DNA from 3 places in the Arthrobacter sp. 05T47 genome. Region 2 is predicted to be linked to each of the others. Evidence: predicted binding sites of a transcription regulator. Region 2 holds the regulator's gene; each other region holds the start of a gene.
What was found. The regulator HrcA, encoded in region 2, represses chaperone genes, less so after heat shock. The targets are predictions, from matches to a motif close to TTNGCACTCGNNNNNNNCGAGTGCNAA.
Positions count from the first base shown of each region.

Region 1: a site for HrcA is predicted at 912-938, ahead of groES (co-chaperone GroES). Genes of this name have one in related genera too.
Region 3: a site for HrcA is predicted at 1,117-1,143, ahead of AC1DEY_RS02290 (FmdB family zinc ribbon protein). Genes of this name have one in related genera too.

Region 1 is NZ_JBFTKG010000002.1:65,673-67,933, reverse strand. Features, by position in the region: gene AC1DEY_RS02380 (class I SAM-dependent methyltransferase) at 1-144, opposite strand, end outside; gene AC1DEY_RS02375 (hypothetical protein) at 211-645, shown strand; gene groES (co-chaperone GroES) at 1,098-1,394, shown strand; gene groL (chaperonin GroEL) at 1,475-2,261, shown strand, end outside.
Region 2 is NZ_JBFTKG010000008.1:99,977-102,237, forward strand. Features, by position in the region: gene AC1DEY_RS08580 (DUF3097 domain-containing protein) at 1-79, opposite strand, end outside; gene hrcA (heat-inducible transcriptional repressor HrcA) at 396-1,409, shown strand; gene dnaJ (molecular chaperone DnaJ) at 1,473-2,261, shown strand, end outside.
Region 3 is NZ_JBFTKG010000002.1:41,200-43,460, forward strand. Features, by position in the region: gene galU (UTP--glucose-1-phosphate uridylyltransferase GalU) at 1-333, opposite strand, end outside; gene AC1DEY_RS02285 (5-formyltetrahydrofolate cyclo-ligase) at 440-1,075, shown strand; gene AC1DEY_RS02290 (FmdB family zinc ribbon protein) at 1,231-1,485, shown strand; gene AC1DEY_RS02295 (RcpC/CpaB family pilus assembly protein) at 1,624-2,261, shown strand, end outside.

The DNA of each region.
Region 1 (2,261 bases), on a different contig from region 2:
GAGCTCGGGGGAGTGGCCGGCCTTGCGCAGCGCGGCGGTGAGGCGGAAGGCCTCGTCCTCGCGGTACGGGCCCAGCGACGCCAGCAGCTCCCAGCCCTCGGGGGTGAGGATCGGGGCAATATTTTCCTGCGGTGCGTCAGTCATGCCATCCAGCGTAGTTGAGCCCCGCCGGCACGCTGTGACCGGACCACGGGGGCTAGGCTTGACGGCATGGAAGACAGCGGCACAGGCGACAGCATCTCAGAGGACACAGCCGGGCAGAACACAGCCGGATACGACGACGACGGGCAGGAGCGCACGAGCCCGCAGGGGCTGGCCCGCTACGCCAAGCCGGCGCTGATCGCCGGCGCTGTGATCGCCGTCGTCTGCATCGCCTTGCTGGTGATCATTTTCTTCCTCGATTCCTTCAATGCCACCGTGTATTCGGTGGGCGGCAAGAACGTCCAGGACGCCACGGACGAGGCGCGGGCCATCCGCGACACCTATTCCGGTGCCCGGCTCGGCGGCATCATCTTCCTGATCGCGGGCGTGCTCCTCGCCGCTGCCGGCGCCGTGCTGACGTACCGGCACCGAAATGACGAGGGCCAGGACGCCGACCCGGACGACGGCGAGGACGTCGACTTCGAAGACCTCGCCGGCCAGTAGCCGCAGGCCGGTTCCCGCGTCCGGGGTGGTGCTAACGTGCATCCCCCGGGCGGGACATGCCCGTTTCTCGGTTCGAACAATGGGCATGTCCCCTGTGGCAGGGCTAATGCGTTGCACATGTCCACGGCCCGGCTCTACCAATGAGCATGATGCCCGGGTGCCCACGGGCCGCGACGAAGAATGGGCATGTCCCGCGAGAAGGCCCGGACCCGGCGGCGAAGAATGGGCATGTCCCGTGGGAAAACATGTTCACCCGGAACGAATTTCTGGCACTCGCCTTGACCGAGTGCTAACCATGTACATAGAGTCGTCATTAGCACTCTCCCTAGGAGGGTGCTAACACATGAAGCGCGTTCCGCCAGGCTCGCTGCCGGCACCGCGACGACGGTCTGTGCGCCATGGCATCGCCGCTTCATAGTCCACGAATTTGCTGACGAAAAGGAGAGGTCCGAGTGTCGGTCTCTATTAAGCCTCTTGAGGATCGTATTGTTGTCCGCCCGCTCGAAGCCGAGCAGACCACGGCTTCCGGCCTGGTTATCCCGGACTCCGCGCAGGAGAAGCCGCAGGAAGGCGAAGTTGTTGCAGTAGGCCCCGGCCGCTTCGATGACAACGGCAACCGCGTTCCCGTTGACGTTGCCGTCGGCGACGTCGTCATTTACTCCAAGTACGGTGGAACCGAAGTCAAGACCGGCGGCACCGAGTACCTCGTGCTCTCCGCCCGCGACGTTCTGGCGATCGTCGTAAAGTAACTCTCTTGGACCCCCGCGCAGCCGATCCTTCGCATTGAATGGATCAGTTGCGCGGGGTTCTGTCTTGAAAGGACAAAACCATGGCAAAGCAGCTTGCGTTTAACGACGCTGCCCGCCGGTCGCTTGAAGCCGGCATCGATAAGCTCGCCAACACCGTCAAGGTCACGCTGGGCCCGCGCGGCCGCAACGTCGTACTGGACAAGAAGTGGGGCGCCCCCACGATCACCAACGACGGCGTGACGATCGCCCGTGAAATCGAGCTGGACGACCCCTACGAGAACCTTGGCGCGCAGCTTGCCAAGGAGGTCGCCACCAAGACCAACGATGTTGCCGGTGACGGCACCACCACCGCCACCGTTCTGGCCCAGGCCCTGGTCAAGGAAGGCCTGCGCAACGTGGCTGCAGGTGCCGCACCGGGCGAGATCAAGCGCGGCATTGAGGTTTCGGTCGAGGCCGTCGCCGCCCGCCTGCTGGAGAACGCGCGCCCCGTCGAAGGCACGCAGGTTGCCAACGTTGCCGCCATCTCCGCCCAGAGCGACGAGGTCGGCGAGCTGCTGGCCGAGGCGTTCGGCAAGGTCGGCAAGGATGGTGTGATCACCATTGAGGAGTCCTCCACCACGCAGACCGAACTGGTCCTCACCGAGGGCATGCAGTTCGACAAGGGCTACCTGTCCCCGTACTTCGTCACCGACGCGGAACGCCAGGAGGCAGTCCTCGAGGACGCCCTGATCCTGATCAACCAGGGCAAGATCTCCTCGGTGCAGGACTTCCTGCCGCTGCTGGAAAAGGCGCTGCAGAGCTCCAAGCCGCTCTTCATCATCGCCGAAGACGTCGAGGGCGAGGCCCTGTCCACGCTGATCGTCAACC
Region 2 (2,261 bases):
CGCGTTCCACCGGGACCTCCGGCAACGCGGTCTTGGCGGGGGCGGACAGGTCCTGGGGTCCCCAGTTCTGGTACGACATCTCTACACGCTTACTTTGCACTCGGAATGTACGGCGGTCAGTGGAACTCTCCGTGGCCTGCACCGGACCACAGGGGCGCGGCGCAGGCGGAAGCGGCTACGGTCCCGGCGCCCGATGTGACGGGAAACGCGATCCCGCAGGCCACGCCTGGAGCGAATCCAATGCTAACAACGCGGCGAGTCATATTAGACTGGTTAGCACTTAGGCATGTCGAGTGCTAACACTTGTTCCGTTGCGGACCACGCGCACCAGTTCTGGACGCGGACCGTACAACGCGGGCGGCACCGACTGCGGGACAGTCGATTGGAGGTGGAGCGTGAGCGAACCGCGCAAACTCGAAGTGCTGCGCGCCATCGTGGAGGACTACGTCCATTCGCGTGAGCCCGTTGGTTCCAAAGCGCTCGTTGAACGCCACCATCTCGGCGTGTCCAGCGCCACGATCCGCAATGACATGGCGGCGCTGGAAGACGAAGGCCTGATCACTGCACCGCACACGAGCGCGGGCCGGATCCCCACCGACAAGGGCTACCGGCTCTTCGTCGACCAGATCTCAGCGGTGAAGCCGCTGTCCCCGGCCGAGCGCCGGGCCATCCAGGCGTTGCTGGAAGGATCCGAGGACCTCGACGACATCCTTGACCGGACCGTGCGGCTCCTGTCCCACCTGACCAACCAGGTCGCCGTCGTGCAGTATCCGCTGCTCAGCCGCGCCAGGGTGCGGCACATTGAGTTCGTGCTGCTGGCACCCCGCAAGGTGCTGATCGTCCTCATCGCGGACACCGGCAAGGTGGAGCAGCGCGTCATCGACGTCGGGCAGGACATTCCCGACGACGCCCTCGCCGACCTGCGTACAAGTTTCTTGACGAGCCTCTCCGGAACGCCGCTGAGCCTGRTGCCCCAGCTTCTGCCCACAGTGGTTGCCAGCGGCCCGCCGGCGCGCCGGGGAGCAGCCCAGGCCCTTGCCCGCGGCCTCGAGGCGCTGGCCACGAGCAGCCGCGAGGAGCGGATGGTCATGGCCGGCACGGCCAACCTCGCACGCTCCAACGTGGACTTCCCGCTGAGCATCGGCCCGGTCCTGGAGGCGCTCGAGGAGCAGGTGGTCATGCTCCGCCTGCTCAGCGAAATGGCCGAAGACCCACGCGGCGTGACCGTCAGCATCGGCCGGGAAAACCCCTACGACGGTCTGGCCGAGGCCTCCGTCGTGGCCACGGCCTACGGCCCGGACGCCACGGCCAAGGTCGGTGTCCTTGGACCCACCCGGATGGACTATCCCACCACCATGGCCGCCGTGCGCGCGGTGGCCCGCTACCTTTCGAGGATCCTGGGGCCCTGACCGGCCCGGACCCAGCACGACTTCTTGCCCCACCGGCAGTACGAAAAGGAAGAGATACACACTTTGAGCAGCCACTATGACGTTCTTGGAGTCTCCCGCGACGCAACGGGGGAGGAGATCAAGAAGGCCTACCGGAAACTGGCCCGGACCCTGCACCCCGACGTGAACCCGGGAGAAGACGCCTCAGACCGGTTCAAGGCCGTCACCCATGCCTATGAAGTCCTCTCCGATCCGCAGAAGCGCCGGGTCTATGACACCACCGGCAATGAGAACGGCACCGACAACGGCTTCGGGGGCGGCAGRTACTCGGGCCAGGGCTTCGCCTTCCAGGACATCTTCGAGACCTTCTTCGGCGCCGGTGGCGGCCAGGGCGGCCCGGCATCCCGGGTCCGCCGCGGCCAGGACGCGCTGATCAGCGTCCGGATCGACCTCCGCGACGCGGTGTTCGGCGTCAACAAGAAGCTCGAAGTCGACACGGCCGTGGTCTGCCCCACCTGCGACGGATCCTGCTGCCGCGAGGGTACCCACCCCGTGCGCTGCGACATCTGTGGCGGCAGCGGCCAGGTCCAGCGCGCCGTGCGCTCCATCCTCGGCCAGGTCATGACGTCGGCACCCTGCGGGTCCTGCGAGGGCTTCGGCACCGTCATCAAGGACCCCTGCAACGAATGCAGCGGCCAGGGCCGGATCCGCAGCCGCCGCTCGCTGACCGTGAAGGTCCCGGCTGGCGTCGGCACCGGCACGCGCATCCAGCTCTCCGGCCAGGGTGAGGCCGGGCCGGCCGGCGGCCCGTCCGGGGACCTGTACGTGGAGATCCGGGTCAACAACGACGCCACCTACGTCCGCGACGGCGAC
Region 3 (2,261 bases), on a different contig from region 2:
GGGATCGCCCTGGCGGACGTAGTGGATGTCACCGAGGTTGCTGGCGGCCTGGATGGACTCGAGCTTGGCCGTGTCGCCCTTCGCCTTCAAGGTGGACTCCAGCGCCGGCACGCGGTCGAAGTGGTCCTCCAACGCCCGCTTGTTACGGCCGGTGATCATCAGGATGTCGTTCAGGCCGACGTTCACGGCCTCCTCAACGACGTACTGGATAGCCGGTTTGTCAACGACGGGGAGCATTTCCTTGGGCATGGCCTTAGTAGCCGGAAGAAACCTAGTACCAAGGCCCGCGGCGGGAATGACGGCCTTGCGAACGGAAGCGTTGGGTGTATTCACTCGACTAATCTAACGGAGGGACCAATCATTGCGTAATTCTTAATCGAACCGCCGGCGGACCTTCCCCCCGGCCGTCGTGGCCGCAATAGGCAGAGGACGGGCCAGCATGGCGTCAAAAGACCAAATACGCTCCAGCCACCGGGCGAAGCGTTCCGAACTCCCGGTGGCCGAGCTTGATGCCGCCGCGGTGGGCATCGCCCGCCATGGGCTCCAGTGGGCCTCGGCGCTGGCCGGCGGCCGCCGGGGCACCTTCGCGGCCTACCTCGGCGTGGGCACCGAACCGCCCACACTGCCGCTGTTGACGGCCCTGACCGACGCCGGACACAGGGTGCTGCTTCCGGTGTGCGAGCCCAACCTTGGGCTCAGCTGGGTCTATTGGACCCCGCAGTCAGTGTTTGTCCGGAGCAGCTTCGCCCCCATCCAGGAACCTGTCGGCGAGCGCCACGGCACCGCCGTCATGCGCGCCGCTACCGCAATCATCCTTCCGGCCACCGCCCTGGACTTCTCCGGCAACCGCATCGGGCAAGGCGGCGGCTATTACGACAAGTTCCTTGCCGCCCTGTCCGCCCTGTCCCTTTCATCCGGGGAGGCGGCCGGCGAGGCGTCCGACGCCGCGGCGCTGCCGACTGCCGCCGTCGTCTATGACACGGAGGTGCTGCCCGCGGACAGTATCCCCGCCGAGTCGTTCGACCGTAAGGTCGACGCGGCGCTGACCCCGGGCGGAATCATCCGGCTCGGCTGATACCGGCCCGGTGGATGGGGGTTCAAGTCAGGGTGATAGAATTGGCACTCAGGCCCTGCGACTGCTAAGCACGGACCCCGCCGGTAACCATCCCGGCAGCGGTCACGACTCGACAGCACGGGACCTGCTCGTTTGTCCCAGAGTGAGGATTTCCAGTGCCCACGTATGCATACGCCTGCAAGGACTGCAGCCACGCCTTCGAGATCGTGCAGTCGTTCAGCGACAACTCCCTGACGTCCTGCCCCGAGTGCCAGGGCACGCTGCGCAAGAAGTTCAACAGCGTCGGCGTCGTGTTCAAGGGCTCCGGGTTCTACCGGAACGATTCCCGCGACACCAAGGGCAGCACGGTTTCCGCTGCTCCTGCAGCACCTGCGGCCACCCCCGCACCGGCTCCGGCCCCCGCGGCGTAAAAGGCCCACCGGACCGACGCCGCTGCCGTCGGGTCCCCCTCAGGCTAGGCCTGCCTCATCGCTTGGACGCCTGCGAATTTGTCCACATAGGCCACTTCGAGGCTCTCGCCGCCCTCCGCGGGTCCGTAGCGTGGCGGCATGGCCCTTTCCCTCAGTCCGCTGTCCCCTTCGTCGTTCTGTTTGCCCTTCGCGACGTGGGGCGGGTTTCCCTACGCGGCTTCGCCCGGGATTTTTTCCACACGGTCGCGGCGACGGCCCGCCGAGGACTCCGCACGCTGGAACCGCACCGGGATCCGCGCTGCCCGCCTTCCGTCGGCCACGTTGTCCACGGCCGGCCGCTCCAGTCGGAGCCGGAACGGCCCCGGCAAGCCCCGCAGTCAGCAACCGCCTCGCGGCCGTCCGTCGCGGCGCCGCCTGCGCAGCTGGCTGAACCGGAATCGGCGGCTCTTTGCCTCGCTCCTGTTCTGCATCCCCGCCGGCCTTACGGTTCAGCAACTCACCCCCGCGCCCGCCGAAACTGTTGTTGCTTTCGCCGCGGCGTCGGATCTTCCCGCGGGGAAGACCCTGGGACCCGGCGACGTCAACCGGATCAGCGTGCCGCCCGGCATCGTGCCTGCCGGCAGCCCCGGCAGCGAGACCGCGTTCGAGGGAAAACAGCTGGCTGCGCCGCTGCGGAAGGGCCAACTCCTCACAGACGCCCAGGTCCTCGGCCCGGGCCTGCTCGCCGGAACCCCGCCCGGCTCCGCTGCGGTGCCGCTGAGAATGGCTGACCCTGC